Regions from separate parts of the Aminobacter sp. MET-1 genome, predicted to be linked through region 1. Evidence: riboswitches for the same ligand, from Rfam matches in the RefSeq annotation. Region 1 holds a riboswitch; each other region holds the start of a gene.
What was found. Region 1 has a riboswitch for cobalamin ahead of NDO48_RS13415 (aromatic ring-hydroxylating oxygenase subunit alpha). Riboswitches for the same ligand answer to the same signal wherever they lie in the genome.
Positions count from the first base shown of each region.

Region 2: linked by a shared signal. The riboswitch ahead of bluB (5,6-dimethylbenzimidazole synthase) and the one ahead of NDO48_RS13415 (aromatic ring-hydroxylating oxygenase subunit alpha) in region 1 are both predicted to bind cobalamin.
Region 3: linked by a shared signal. The riboswitch ahead of NDO48_RS08970 (CbtB domain-containing protein) and the one ahead of NDO48_RS13415 (aromatic ring-hydroxylating oxygenase subunit alpha) in region 1 are both predicted to bind cobalamin.
Region 4: linked by a shared signal. The riboswitch ahead of NDO48_RS07315 (CbiX/SirB N-terminal domain-containing protein) and the one ahead of NDO48_RS13415 (aromatic ring-hydroxylating oxygenase subunit alpha) in region 1 are both predicted to bind cobalamin.

Region 1 covers NZ_JAMSHL010000008.1:51,303-54,999, forward strand. Annotated here, with positions in the region: gene NDO48_RS13410 (2Fe-2S iron-sulfur cluster-binding protein) at 1-754, opposite strand, end outside; gene NDO48_RS13415 (aromatic ring-hydroxylating oxygenase subunit alpha) at 760-2,022, opposite strand; cobalamin riboswitch at 2,130-2,340, opposite strand; gene cobF (precorrin-6A synthase (deacetylating)) at 2,415-3,173, opposite strand; gene NDO48_RS13425 (hypothetical protein) at 3,170-3,418, opposite strand; gene NDO48_RS13430 (ribonucleotide-diphosphate reductase subunit beta) at 3,409-3,697, opposite strand, start outside.
Region 2 covers NZ_JAMSHL010000007.1:73,614-77,310, reverse strand. Annotated here, with positions in the region: gene NDO48_RS12215 (outer membrane beta-barrel protein) at 1-1,241, shown strand, start outside; gene bluB (5,6-dimethylbenzimidazole synthase) at 1,430-2,146, opposite strand; cobalamin riboswitch at 2,194-2,377, opposite strand; gene galU (UTP--glucose-1-phosphate uridylyltransferase GalU) at 2,445-3,332, opposite strand; gene NDO48_RS12200 (lytic murein transglycosylase) at 3,582-3,697, shown strand, end outside.
Region 3 covers NZ_JAMSHL010000005.1:61,348-65,044, forward strand. Annotated here, with positions in the region: gene NDO48_RS08955 (methyltransferase family protein) at 1-40, opposite strand, end outside; gene NDO48_RS08960 (DUF1624 domain-containing protein) at 37-1,035, opposite strand; gene NDO48_RS08965 (gamma-glutamylcyclotransferase) at 1,149-1,838, shown strand; cobalamin riboswitch at 1,907-2,103, shown strand; gene NDO48_RS08970 (CbtB domain-containing protein) at 2,139-2,318, shown strand; gene NDO48_RS08975 (CbtA family protein) at 2,335-3,114, shown strand; gene cobU (bifunctional adenosylcobinamide kinase/adenosylcobinamide-phosphate guanylyltransferase) at 3,107-3,616, shown strand; gene cobO (cob(I)yrinic acid a,c-diamide adenosyltransferase) at 3,616-3,697, shown strand, end outside.
Region 4 covers NZ_JAMSHL010000004.1:100,936-104,632, forward strand. Annotated here, with positions in the region: gene NDO48_RS07305 (response regulator transcription factor) at 1-431, shown strand, start outside; gene NDO48_RS07310 (sensor histidine kinase) at 431-1,783, shown strand; gene NDO48_RS07315 (CbiX/SirB N-terminal domain-containing protein) at 1,817-2,149, opposite strand; cobalamin riboswitch at 2,251-2,442, opposite strand; gene metH (methionine synthase) at 2,486-3,697, opposite strand, start outside.

The DNA of each region.
Region 1 (3,697 bases):
CCTGGTGATAGTGCGCCATGTCGAAGCCCGCCGCTTGCAACATGTCGCGCACTGCACGCATGAACGGGTCGGGTCCGCAGCAGAAGATCTCGCGATCGCGGAAGTCTGGCGCGAGCAGCGGTAGCCTGATGGCATCGATCCGCCCCATATGGCCGAACCAGCTCTCGCGGCTCGACCGCTCTTCGATCATGAATCCGAGCGACAGGCCCGGCATGCGGCTGCCCAGGAGTTCGAGTTCCTTGCGGAAGATGATCTCGTCGGGCGAGCGGGCGCAGTTGACGAAGGCAACGTCGGTCCATGGGGCGCAGTCGTTGAGCCAGCGCAGCATCGACATCATCGGCGTGATGCCGGAGCCGGCCGAGATGAACAGGTATTTTGCCGCCGGATGGTTGTGGTGAGAGAAGTTCCCGACCGGACCAAACGCCTTGAGGCGCGAGCCCGGGACGAGGTTGTCGAACATCCAGCGCGTGCCTGTACTGCCTGCCTGCGCCTTGACGGTGACGGCGATGGAGAACGGTCGCGATGGCGACGACGACAGCGTGTAGGTCCGCAAGAGCGGACCGTCCGGTGTCGGCAGTTCCAGCGTCACGAACTGGCCCGGCTTGTAGCGAAACCAGGTCTGTGCATCCGAACGGAAGGCGAAAGTCTTCACATCAGGTGCTTCATCCACCACACCGATCACCTCCAGCACCTGGAGGCGATCATTCCACGGGGTCATCTCGTCGAGGTGGCGATAGAGGGCGGGGTCGCTCATGGCATTCATGACCTACTCCCTCTGGCGACGCTGCGCAGGGCGGGCTTTTGCCCGTCGGCGAGCCGTGGTTCGATGAAGCGCGCATACCAGTCGACGAACTGGATCACGCCGCCTTCGTGATGTTCGGAATATGGCCCGGGCTCATAGGCCGGCGACCTGATGCCGAAGGCGTTCTCCTCGACGATGCGGCGGTCCTCGTCGTTGGTCTCGGTCCAGACATGGGTCAACTCCTTCAAGTCGTAATCGACACCTTCGACCGCGTCCTTATGCACCAGCCATTTGGTGGTGACTGCCGTTTCCGTTGTGCTGATCGGCAATACGCGGAAGGTGACGGCATGATCGCCTAGAACATGGTTCCAGGTCGTCGGATAGTGGTAGAGCAACAGCGTGCCGATGCGGTCGGCCGCGACCTGGTCGGACAGGTTCTTGCGCACGGCACGCCTGCCCGTAGTCGTGTAGCTGACGGCCTTGCCGAGAAGCGGGGCGCGGGTGGCGCGGTATTGTCCTTCGTCGTCTATTCGAAAGCGCGAGGGCAGCCCTGCCGCCTCGCAGTGCGACCAATGCGCAAGCATGTCGGGATCGCTTTCGGCGCCGTTAACCCCGGTGACGGTTGGAGCTTCGGGGAAGGTCTTGCACAGCTCAGGATGGTTGGCCGCGCAGTGATAGCACTCCCTGTTGTTCTCCCAGACCAGCTTCCAGTTGCCCTTCTCGACGATGGTGGCTTCGAAAGCGACCTTGGCATCGACCAGATTGTGGGGAGCGAAGTACGGCTCCATCAGTGACCGGAACGGGCGGAAGTCGGCCGGCTCCTTGGCCAGGCAGATGAAGATGTAGCCACCGACGCTTTCGCAGGCGACGGGCTTCAACCCGAAGTCCTCCTTGTTGAAGTTCTCTGCCATCTGGCGGGCGAAGACCAGCTTGCCGTCGAGGTCGTAGGTCCATTGGTGGTAAGGGCAGACCAGTCGCGCCGACGTTCCTTTTTCCGTGGTGCAGACGCGGCTGCCGCGATGGCGGCAGGAGTTGTGGAAGGCGCGGATTTGACCATCGCGTCCGCGTACGATGACGACTGGATAGTCGCCTATCTGGACGGTGAAGAAGCTTCCGGCTTTGGCGACCTCGCAGTCGTGGCCGACGAACAGCCAGTCTCGATACCAGATCAGTTCGAGGTCGAGCTTGTAGAACTCCGGGTCGATGTAGAAGGGTTGCTGCAGGCTGAAGCCATCGCGCCGTTCGCGGATGAGTTTCAGCATTTCATTGCGCGTGTCCATGTCCGTCCTCGCTAGCGGTACAAGGACTGAACTGGTGGTATGGAGGGGAAGATCGCGCGGGTTCAAATGCCCGGACGCTCTGCCTCTTGACCGCCCACCGCGATCAGTCGGTTGAAAGAATTCGAGGCTGGTTTCCGGGCTCCGAAGCTGTCCTTTGTTGAGGACTGTCCCGACACCTTCCCAGGCATTTGCCCAGTGGTTCTCCCGTCGAGACGTCAAGCTTCGCTACCGTTGCGGGGGCAGCGCCGGGATCTAACCGGCTTCCCAATTATCCCGCAGACCACTTCGCCGGCGGGCACCTTGAACATCTTGATCAGATCACGGAAGCATCGCTGACAAAGCCGCGAAAGCGACATCGGCGGAATGCAAAGACGACAGCGGCCATGTTGCCGTCAGGTGCTTGCTGGCTTCACAAGCACTGCGTCCATGATCCATCCGTTGGCGCGACGCGCTTCGTTGCGGACACGCTCGATGTCGTCGATCACCTCTTTGAGCTTGCCCGAGATGAGAACCTCTTCCGGCATGCCGACATAGGCGCCCCAATAGACATCGAGATCGCCGTCGGCTTGCCGCAACGTCTTCTCGGCATTGAGCATGATGACCACGCTGTCGGCATTGTTGGGAAAACCTTCGCCCATGCTACGCCCGGTCGAGATCAGGATCGAGCGCCCGATGTCGCACAAGGCGACTTTGTGCTGGGCCGCCAGCGCCTGAATGCTGCTGATGCCGGGAAGGACCTCATAGTCGAGTTCGAAATCACCGCGGTCCTTGAGGCGATCGAGGATGCGCATGGTGCTGTCGTAGAGGGTCGGATCGCCCCAGACCAGGAATGCCCCGGTCTGCGACGCGTCCAGTTCCTCCATGACCAGCTTGCCGTATGTCGCCTCGACCTCTTCATGCCAGTCGGACACCAGCTGCTCGTAGTCGTCGCCGGCGCGCCGTTCGGGTGTCTTGAACTCTACGGTTCGGAAGGGGCGGTCCCGCACGTGACGCTCAAGGATCTCACGCCGGACACGGGCAAGCTCCTGCTTGCCGATGCCCTTGTTCGGGATGAAAAACACATCGACCTTGTTCATGGCGTTCACCGCCTGAACGGTGACGAAGTCGGGATTGCCCGCACCGATGCCGATGATCAGCACCTTCCTTCTCATTGGAGCCTCCCGGAAATGTGGGAGACCGCCAGTTCCCGACCGAGTTCGATAAACAGCTCTTTCAAGCGGTTGGGGCCGGGATGCGGGCCGCGATAGCCGTCAAGACGACGGATCTCCATGTTGACCGCAGCTGTCAGGTCGCTGCCGTCAGGCTGCGCCATCAACCAGGCTATCAGGACCTCCTCGGGTTGCGGAAGCGGTTTTGCGGTCCGTGCCGTTTGCCGGCGTCCGAGCGTCAGTCCCATGCCAGCGCTCCGCCGTTCTGGTATTCGATGACGCGGGTCTCGAAGAAGTTCTTTTCCTTCTTGAGATCCATGGCCTCCGACATCCACGGGAACGGATTGTCGGTTTCAGCGAAGACCGGCGCGAGACCGAGCTGGGCGCAGCGGCGGTTGGCGATGAAGTGCATGTACTGCTCGCAGAGCGCAGCATTGAGCCCAAGGAAGCCGCGAGGCATCGTGTCTCGCCCATAGGCTGCCTCGAGGTCTGCCGCATCCTTGACCATGCTGCGGACTTCCTCCTGG
Region 2 (3,697 bases), on a different contig from region 1:
CCGGCACCGTGCGCCAGCAGACGGTGGATTTCGAAGGCAGCGAGGACAACGGCCCCGAATCCGCGCGCCAGGCAGCGATCGAAGGCCGCAAGCCGCAGCCCGAGCTCAATCCCTACGACCCGACGGGCATCCGCTTCGGCACCTTCGTGCTCAAGCCAAGCCTGGAACAGGGCGTCACCGCGACCTCCAACGCCGATTCGAGTTCGGATGGAAAGTCGGCGATCCTGTCTGAAACCACGCTCCGCCTGAATGCGGCGTCCGACTGGGACAGCCATTCGGCCACCGTCGATGCCTATGGCAACTTTCGCAAGTCGGTGTCCGGGCAGGAGGTCAAGGACGTCACCGGCGGCATCGACGGCCGCCTCCAGCTCGATCTTGCCGAAGGCATGCGCGCACTTGCCCGCCTCGGCTACAATGTCCGCCCGGAATCGGCGACCTCGCCCGTCGTCATCATCGGCACCGCCGAGCGCCCCACCCTGCAGACCTTCAACGGCTCGCTCGGCCTGGAAAAGGACGTCGGCAAGCTGCGCTTCGGCATATCGGGCGAAGCCGTCAAGGAAAGCTATGGCGACGCCGCTCTGTCGGGCGGCGGCACGCTGTCGCAGAAGGACAGGAACTCGACCCTCTACAATGGCAGGCTGCGCATCGGCTACGAGGTGTCGCCGGCGCTGACCCCGTTCGGCGAAATCCAGTTCGGCCGTCGCATCTACGACCTGAGGTTCGACACCGCCGGTTTCGAGCGTTCGGCAAATCAGTTTGCCGCCCTTGCAGGCGTCGAGATCGACATGGGCGAGAAATTCGGCGGCGAGATTTCCGCCGGCTGGGTCGGCCAGACCTTTGACGACGGCAGGCTGGGCAGCATCTCCGCCGCCTCCGTCGCCGCAGATCTCCGGTGGTCGCCGATGCGCGGCACCATCGTCACCCTCAACGGCACCACCTCGCTGGAAGGTTCGACGTCGGCAGGCGAAAGCGGCTCAGTACTCTATGCGGCGCGTCTCGGCGTCGAGCGCCAGATGCGCGCCAACCTCACCGGCTTCGCCGCCGCCGGCATCGGCTGGCGCGATTACGCCGGTTCAACCGACCATGATCTGTCCCTCAGTGCCGAGGCGGGCCTCACCTGGTGGCTCAACCGCTACACCGGCCTCACCGGACGCCTGCGCCACGAGACCTTCAGCAGCACGCTCTCCAACCGCGACAGCACCACCAACAGCGTCTTCGTCGGCGTGAAAGTTCAGCGCTAGGGTCTCAGCGTGCCGGCTTCGACTGGTGTCGCCTGCACATCCCGCAGTTCGTCATCCTCGACGTAGCGAGCGGAGAGTGTCGCGGATCCATGCCGTGGCCGGCAAAGTTGTCGGGACGGTCCAGAACGGCCGGAGCTGCGAGCCCCCAAAACGAGCACCCGGCAGCGCAAGAACGCCCGCCGCCCCGCTCATCCCAATCCTGCCACCGCCTCCTTCACCCCCTGCTCCCCCTCGCCGGCAAACACTTCGCTCATGACAAGCTCGGCCAACGGCAGCCGGTTGCCCCAGCCATGGCGCTCGAGATCTGGGCGCGCGGCGAATTCGCTGACGCGGCCAACGCAGAGATAGGCCACCGGCACGACATGTTCGGGGATCGCCAGCAATGCCTTCAGTGCGTCACGGTCGAGGATACTGACCCAGCCGATGCCGATGCCTTCGGCACGCGCCGCCAGCCAGAGGTTCTGCACCGCGCAAACAGTGCTGTAGAGATCCATTTCCGGATTGTGCCAGCGCCCCAGCGGCGAGTTGGCCGAGCGTCCCCGATCGCAGGTCACGACCAGGTTGAGCGGCGCCTCGCAGATGCCTTCGAGCTTGAGCTTGCGATAGAGCGCCTGCTTCTCCTCGACAATATGCGGCAGCTCCTGCCCGCGCGCCGCGAAAAACAGGTCGCGCACCAGCGCCCGGCGCTTGGCATCGCGGATGATGATGAAGTTCCATGGCTGCATGAAGCCGACCGATGGCGCGTGATGCGCCGCCATCAAAAGGCGCGCCATGACCACGTCGTCTATCGGATCGGGCAGGAAATGGCTGCGCACGTCGCGACGGGTGAAGATGGCCTTGTAGACGGCGTCCTGCGCCGCGGCATCGAACGAGCCGCAGGCGGTTTGAACATGGGCGGCCGGCATCGCGTGTCCCCTTGCGATAGAAACGGCGTCCGTCCGCCTGTCCATGCGGTGGACCATCTCTGCCGGGCCGGTCTTCTGGCTTCGAGTTCATCCCGCTTTCAGCACCTTCCCATCCTGCCGGACAGTGGCTTTTGCCGATACGGTCCCTCTTACAGCGATGGGCACGCCACGGAGTTTCACCGTGTTCCCGATTCTCCCGCATGAGCGGGCACCTGGCGGGAGTGTTCTACAGGCCTTGCGGGCCCTTGGCCACCGCGCCGCGCGCCCGAAAATGACGCGCGGGCGACATTGACGGGGCTCAGCGGCTGGGTTTCACCTCGCCCAGAAGCCCTTCGATCACTTCGGCCATGCGGCCGCTGATGTCGGAGCGCGCCAGGGCAAATGCCACATTGGCCTCGACAAAACCTTCCGGCGAGCCGCAGTCGAAGGTCCGGCCGCGATAGTGATAGCCATAAAAGGGCTGCGACTTCTCGAGCTTCAGCATGGCATCGGTCAGCTGGATCTCGTCGCCGGCGCCGCGCTCCTGCTTGGCCAGCAGTTCGAAGATCTGCGGCTGCAGAATGTAGCGGCCGTTGATGAACAGGTTCGACGGTGCCGTTCCCTGCTTCGGCTTCTCAACCATGCCGTCGATGGCAAAACCGGTATGAACGGCCTTTCCCTTGCCGACGATGCCATATTTGTGCGTCTCGGCCGGGTCGCATTCCTGCACGGCGATGATGTTGTTGCCGGTCTCGGCATAAAGCTCGACCATCTCGCGCATGCAGCTCTTTTCCGACTGCATGATCATGTCGGGAAGGAGAAGCGCGAAAGGCTCGTCGCCGACCAGTTCACGCGCGCACCATACAGCATGGCCGAGGCCGAGCGGCACCTGCTGGCGGGTGAACGACGTCTGGCCCGGCGCCGGCTGCAGCTTCTGCAGCCGCTCCAGCTGATCGCTTTTGCCGCGCTGGGCAAGCGTATCGTAGAGCTCGAACTGGACGTCGAAATGATCTTCGATGACCGCTTTGTTGCGGCCGGTGACGAAGATGAAGTGCTCGATGCCCGCTTCGCGGGCTTCGTCGACGACATACTGGATGACGGGACGGTCGACGACCGTCAGCATCTCCTTGGGGATAGACTTGGTGGCCGGCAGAAAGCGGGTGCCCAGGCCTGCGACGGGAAATACTGCCTTGCGAACTCTTTTCATTGCGCGGTCGTCCGAAAGAGAAAAATCGATATCGGGCACAACATTCTCATGCCTGAATTGAAGAATACTGAACGCGTTGGCACAATGGGGTGGCACGAGCAAGGCCGAGATCACGCGATCTTGATTGTGTTGGGCCTTCGGGGGACAATCCGACCCACGGCTTTTAGGTCCCCAGGGGGACTATGGTAAACTGATTGATAACCGGCATCGGCGATGAATCGACTTTCCGAACTCTTCCAGGAGGAAAGAATGCCCCTTCGCAAGACCGCCAGAAGCCTGGCAGGATTTGCCACGATCGCCGGCCTGTCGCTCGCGCTGCTGCTGCCTGCGGGCAAGGCTTCGGCCGAGGCCGGCTTCGAACGCTG
Region 3 (3,697 bases), on a different contig from region 1:
GCCACGGCACTCGGCTAGGGGCTGCCTTGATGTCGGTCATTGCGCTCCTCCCACGGGTGTCTGGCTGTCCGTACTGGCGGAGCACATGGCGGCGGTGTCGCCGACATGCGCCTTCAGTTCGGGGCTCTTGTCCGATGCATAGAGGCGATCGAGCGAATCGTCCTTCTGCAACTCGTCGAGCATGCACACACAGTAGCGCGAGCAGAATTCGGTGTCGCGGCTCTGTTGGCAAGAGACCTGACACGACTTGAGGAAGCCGACTTCGCGGGTTTCGACAGGGGCGGGGAAGAACTGCGCCCAGGCCCAGACCAGCGAGATCAGCACCGGCTGGTGGATGAGGTAGAAGGCAAGGCTGTGGCGGCCGAAGAAGCCGAGCGGCTTCGACCAGATGCCGGGCTTGAGCCGCGCCAGCCTTTCGAACAGGCCTGCTTTCAACGCCAGTCCAGCCAGGCCCATGCCTGCCAGCACCGCGCCAAACCATGGGAAGACAGGCACGAAGTCGTTGGAGCGGGGAGCGACGGTGTTGAGGCCGACCCAAAGCAGGGCAGGATGGTTGAAGACGTCGTTGCGCAGATAGCTGGGGGCAACGATCACCAAGGCTGCGGCGACGAGCGTCAGCAGCGGCGGCAGGCGTAGGAAAACAAGGCCGACGACGCTGGCAAAGGCGATCTGGTGCAGGATGCCGAAAAAGATGAAGGTATCCGGCATGGCATACCATGTCGCGCCGGTGATGACGGCGGCGGCGGCAACCACCATCGCAAGCCGTTTCCAGAAGCCGCGCCAGCGGATGCCCTTGGCGTGGGCGAGCACCAGGCTTACGCCAACGAGGAAGAGGAAGCTCGAGGCGATCGAGCGGGCGAACAGCTTCCAGCCGCCGAAGGCGGTCATGCCGGGATCGGCATAGCCGAAGAACTCGAGATCCCAGGCGAAATGGTAGATGGCCATGGCGATGAGCGCTGCACCACGGGCGATGTCGATCACCTGGACGCGTGGCGTTTGGGCTTGAACTTGGTCGGTGGTCGGTTGCATCGTCATGGCCATTCGCTTCGGCTTTCGGGTGTTTCGCCGCCCATGCAGCACTATCATGGTTGAAGCGCGGCAACAGAGGGACTAGCCAACGTCATGCACAGGGTTCGGGGATGTCGGCAATGAACGGTCGCGTGATGTCGTTGACCGAGGAGCTGGTGGCGCGCTGCCACCGCGAGGTGGCGGATGCCGGTCCCGATCCCGACGCCCAGCATCTCGACGACGCCGATTATGCGCGAATGATCGACGAGACGCTGGCGGCCAATCCCGAGGAGGGGCCGCTGTGGCTGTTCGCCTATGGCTCGCTGATCTGGAAACCCGAGGTCGAGCATGCCGAGGAGAGGGTGGCGCTGGCGCGTGGCTGGCATCGTTCGTTCTGCATCAACATGACCCGCTGGCGCGCGACAAAAGCCGAGCCCGGGCTGATGATGGGCATGGATCGCGGCGGCCAGTGCAAGGGTGTGGCGCTGCGGCTGATGGATGGCGACCGGCGCGAGCAACTCGACAAGCTCTTCCGTCGCGAGATGACGCTGAAACCCTCGACCTACAAGCCGCGCTGGCTGACGCTGGCCACCGATCAAGGTCCGCTGACCGCACTTGCCTTCGTCATCAACCGCGAAGGCCATGCCTATGCCGGGGCGCTCGGCGAAGACGAGGTTGTGAATCGGCTGGCCACGACGTGCGGTCATTGGGGCTCGGCGGCCGACTATCTCTACAATGTGGTCAAGAACCTGGAACAGCGTTCGATCCACGACCGGCATCTGTGGCGGCTGCAGCATCTGGTGGCGGAACGAATCGCTGCGCGTGCCTGATCGCAGGAACGCCGCATTCGAGCGCTGCGGCGTCGGAATTTGGTTTGCCGCCCCATGCTTTTGTTTCTATAGTCGCAGCCGTCGTCGGTTCCAGTTTTTGGAATCAAGAGGGAATGCGGTGAGGGAGTTTTTGCCCAAAGCCGCGGCTGCCCCCGCAACTGTGTGCGGTTAGCTCTCCCCAAAGGCCACTGAAGCTTGCTTCGGGAAGGCGGGGAAGGGTGTCGATCCGCAAGCCAGGAGACCTGCCGGCGACGAAGACTTTATTCTATGCCCTCGGGTGGAGGGTGAAAGGACATTGAAATGAACACGGTTACTTCCGCACTCGGCACTGGCGTTTCCTCCCAGTCGCGCGCAATGCAGCTGGCGATGGCCGCGCTGCTTGGCATCTTCGTTGTTGGCTTCCTCGGGTTCTCGCATATGGAAGTGGTGCACAACGCTGCCCACGACTATCGCCACTCGATGGCCTTCCCCTGCCACTAACGAAGGCAATCCAACCATGTCTGTCTTTCGCAACGTCGTGTTCATCGCGGCGATCAGCGGCCTATTGGCCGGCGTGATCCTGGCCGCGCTCCAGACCTATTCAACCGACCCGCTGATCTTCAAGGCGGAGACCTATGAGAACGCTGGCGGCCACGATCATGCCGCTACACCCGCTCAAGGCACCGAGGCGACAGCGCCTGCCACTACCGCGCAGTCGACTGCGCCTGCTGTCGTCGCACAGGCCCCGGCCGAGGAAGAAGCGTGGGCGCCTGCCGACGGCTTCGAGCGCTTTGCCTATTCGGCACTCGCCAACATCATCAGCGGTATCGCCTTCGGCCTGATCCTGGTCGCCGTTTCAGAGTTCGCCGGTGGCATCGCCAACTGGCGCCAGGGTGTCTTCTGGGGTTTTGCCGGCTTTGCCGTGTTCACCCTGGCACCCGGCCTCGGCCTGCCGCCAGAACTGCCGGCGATGCCCGCAGCCGATCTTGTCTCGCGCCAGATCTGGTGGATTTCCACGGTCGTCGCCACCGCTGCAGGCCTTGCACTGATCGCCTTCAGGAAATCGTTGCCGCTGGCGATCCTCGGCGTGGCGCTGATCGTTGCACCGCACGTCATCGGCGCACCGCAGCCCGAAAGCCACGACTCGCCGATCCCGGCCGATCTGCACCACAGCTTCGTCGTCGCCGTCACCATCTCCAACCTGGTGTTCTGGGTGGTTCTGGGCGCTGTCGCCGGCTTCGTGCGCAGCCGTTTCATGGGCGAGCAGCCGCAGGCGCTGAACGGTCGCCTTGCCTGAGACGCTGACATTCCTGCTCGGCGGCGCGCGCTCCGGCAAGAGCGCGCATGCCGAGCGGCTCATCACGCAGTTTCCTGCGCCGTGGACGTATATCGCCACGGCGCAGGCCTATGATGACGAGATGCGCGAGCGCATCTCCATTCATGTGGGGCGCCGTGGTGACGGCTGGCAAACGATCGACGCGCCGCTCGATCTGGTGGGCGCACTCGCCGGTCTGCCTGACGGCGCGCCTGTGCTCGTCGACTGCCTGACACTCTGGCTCACCAATCACATGCTGGCGGAGCACGATGTCGCTACCGAATGCGCGGCGCTTATCGAAACGTTGTCGCGTCCGCGCGGGCCGTGGTTTGTGGTGTCGAACGAGGTCGGGCTCGGCATCGTGCCCGACAATGCGCTGGCCCGCCGTTTCCGCGACGATGCCGGCAGGCTCAATCAGAAGGTGGCGGCTGTTGCCGACGAGGTGCTGTTTTTGGTCGCCGGCCTGCCGATGAAGGTGAAATGATGAAGACGATCGACGAGCAGGAAGCCGAGCGCCACAAGGCCAAGATGGCCAAGCGCAAAGCCGTGCAGGATGCCGAGGTCG
Region 4 (3,697 bases), on a different contig from region 1:
GCGATCTGATCGACCGGGTTGCCGGCCTGGACAGCGGGGCCGACGATTATCTCGGCAAGCCTTTTGCCTTCGAGGAGCTGCTGGCGCGACTGAGGGCCATCATGCGGCGGCCGGTCAACCTGCAGCCCGACGTCGCCAATGTCGGCCGCATATCGTTCGACTTCACCCATCGCGAAGCGCATGTCGGAGGCATTCACCTGCGCATGCCCCGGCGGGAATTGCTGGTGCTCGAGGCGCTGATGCGGCGTATGGGCCGCATGGTGCTGCGCGAAACGCTGATGGAAGCGGTCTTCGGCATGAACGACGACATCGAGTCGAATGCGCTCGACACCCATATCTCCAGGGTTCGTCGCAAGCTGGTGGACGCCGATGCTGGCGTCGTCATCAGCGGCATTCGCGGCGTCGGCTATCTGTTGCGCGAGACGCCGTGATGGCAACAAGGCCGCCGTCGCTCAAGTGGCTTCTGGTCAGCCGAATGGTGACGCTGCAGGCGGCCATGATCGCGGCGTTCCTGGTGTTGATCGTCGCTGCACTGTGGGGCACAGGCTATCTCGTCGACGATTATGAGGGCGGCAGCCTCGATGTGCTTGCGGATGCCGTGGTGCGGGACGCCAATGGCAGGCTCGCCCTTGCGCCGACATCGGAACTGGCGCGGCTCAGGACGCATGCACCTGGCCTGTGGTTCGTCATGCGCGACAAGACGGGACACCGCTTGAGCGAAGGCACGATACCACCTGTCTATGCGCCCGTCGCCGGTATCATCGAGCAGCTGAACGACGCGCGGCTGGGCCATCCGCTCGGCGACGAAGCCAAGCCCGACGCGATCGTCAAATGGACCGATACCGCTGCCGGCAAGGTGCAGATCCTGACCGGCACGCAAGGCCGGATGTCCGTCCGGCGTTTGCTTGCGGGTGTCTCGGGTGGGTTCATTTCGGTGATCTTGCCGGTGATCGTTCTCATGGCGCTGGCGACGATGGTTGCCACACCGCTTGTCGTGCGCCGCTCGCTGGCGGGCCTGGGGCAGACGGTGTCGCAGGCCACGCGCATCGAGTTCGACAAGCGCGGTGTGCAGCTGCCGGTGAACGAGGTGCCGGTCGAAATCGGTCCGCTTGTCAGCGCCGTCAATGATGCGCTCCGGCGTCTCGATGCGGGGTACGAGCGCCATCAGCACTTCCTCGCCCAGGCCGCGCATGAATTGCGCACGCCCATCGCCATCCTGAACGCGCGTGTCTCGGCGCTGCCGGCAGGCGCGGACAAGAGGGAGCTGCTCGAGGATGCGGCGCGGCTGACCACGCTCGCCGGGCAGCTGCTCGATCTGCAACGGCTCGACCAGAAGGGGAACCGGTTTGCACCCGTCAATCTCGTCGCCATGGCCAAGCAGGTGGTGTTCGATCTCGGGCCGCTGGCGCTCGCGGCGGGTTACGACATGTCGTTCGAGCCCGAGGTGGAGACAGTTCCGGTAGAGGGTGACCAGACATCGCTCGAACGGGCGCTGACCAATCTGGTGCAAAATGCCATCGATCATGGCGGACGCCAGGGCGTTATCACAGTACGTGTGGGTGCCGCCGGCTTCGTCGAGGTCTGCGACGAGGGGCAGGGCATCGCGGCCGATCAGCGCAAGGCGATCTTCGAACCGTTCAACCGCCTCAAGCCCGATGGGCGCGGCGCCGGGCTGGGACTCAACCTGGTGCGCGAGATCATGGCGCTGCACGGGGGGCAGGTCGCGGTTATAGAGACTGCGAAAGGGGCATGCCTCCGCCTTTCATTTCGATCGAGTGATTAGCCGGCTTTCTGTCGGCGCGCAGTTTCTATGAATCTAGCTGGACTCGGCGGGGAAGGGCGGGCGCAGCGTCTGCCTGCGGCGCAGCGACTTGGTGAGCCAGGCGGTGAAGCTCGGCTCGATGGGCAGCATCAGCGGCAGGATCAGGACGTCGGAGGCGCCGGCTGCCCGCAGCGAGCCAAGGACCTCGCGCAGTGACGGCGTGCCTTGCTCGGTGAAGCCGAAGCTGGCGCCGGCGACGCCGGGCAGCGCGGCTGCAAGGTCGGTAAGTTGCTGCATCTGCTTGTGGGGTGCTGCGGCAAAGGCGGACTTTGCGACGAGCAGCACATGCGGTTGTGGCGCGGAGTTGTTTTCGGTTGAGTTCGACACCTGCAATCCCTGACCAGCCGGAGCGGGAGTGCGGTAACGCAGGCCGAACGGCGCCGGAACGGCAACCGATTCAACCGCGTCCCTGTGGTACACTCCGCCCACGGAACCTCACTTGGTCAGGCAGGTCTCCTGGCTCGCAGGTCGTCGCTTCACCGCCTATCTTCCCGGCTTCATGCCAGTGACGCGGTGGGCAATGTGGCTCGCCGCTTACAGTTGCGGGGCAGCTTCGGCTTCTACGAATTCCCTCTTAGCTCCCGCCCAGAGGCGGGAGAACCATAACCGTGCGGCACGCTATAGTGGCGCGCCGGTCAAGCGCGCAAGCCGCGAAGCCGGCAACTATTCAGCCGCCTCGGAGAAGGCCGTCGGCAGGTAGTTGAGGATCGGCGCCAGCCAGCGCTCTGCTTCCTGGAGCGACATGCCCTTGCGCTCCGCATAGTCCTTGACTTGATCGCGCTCGACCTTGGCGACGCCGAAGTAATAGCTCTCGGGGTGCGACAGATAGAGGCCCGAGACAGACGAGCCGGGCCACATGGCCATGCTTTCGGTCAGGGTCACGCCAGCGGTTTTCTCGGCGTCGAGCAGGCGGAACAGCGTCGTCTTTTCGGTATGGTCGGGTTGGGCCGGATAGCCGGGCGCCGGGCGGATGCCGGCATAAGCCTCGCCGACCAGCTCGTCACTGGTCAGCTTCTCATCCTTGGCATAGCCCCAGAATTCCTTGCGGACGCGCTCATGCAGGCATTCGGCAAAAGCCTCGGCAAAACGGTCGGCCAGCGCCTTGACCAGGATCGAGGAGTAGTCGTCATTGGCGCGCTCGAAGCGCTCGGCGATCGCCACTTCTTCGATGCCCGCCGTCACCACGAAGCCGCCGACATAATCGGCTTTGCCGCTGTCGGATGGAGCGACGAAGTCGGACAGCGCCACATTGGGCCGGCCGTCGCGCTTGGTCAGCTGCTGGCGCAGCGTGAAGAGGGTCGCGAGCTCGCTCTGGCGGGTATCGTCGGCGAACAGCCTGATGTCGTCGCCGATTGTGTTGGCCGGCCAGAAGCCGATCACGGCCTTGGGCGCGAACCATTTCTCGTCGATGACCTTTTTCAGCATCGCCTGGGCGTCTTCGAACAGCTGACGTGCGGCCGCGCCCTGCTTCTCGTCCTCGAGGATCTTGGGATAGCGGCCCTTGAGCTCCCAGGTCTGGAAGAAGGGCGTCCAGTCGATGTAGCGGGCGAGTTCGGCGAGCTCCCAGCTTTCGAACACCTTTGTGCCGAGGAAGCTCGGCTTCGGCGGCGTGTAGCCGGCCCAGTCGACCTTCTGCGCATTGGCGCGAGCGCGGGCCAGCGGCAGGCGCTGCTTCTCGCGCTCGGAGCGCTCATGCGCCTCGGCGACCTTCACATATTCGGCCTGGATGCCCTCGACATAGCCGGCCTTCGCCTCCGGCGAGAGCAGGCTCGACACCACGCCCACGGCGCGGCTGGCGTCGGTGACATAGACAGCCTGGCCGCTGGCATAGCGCGGGTGGATCTTCACTGCCGTGTGGACGCGGCTGGTGGTGGC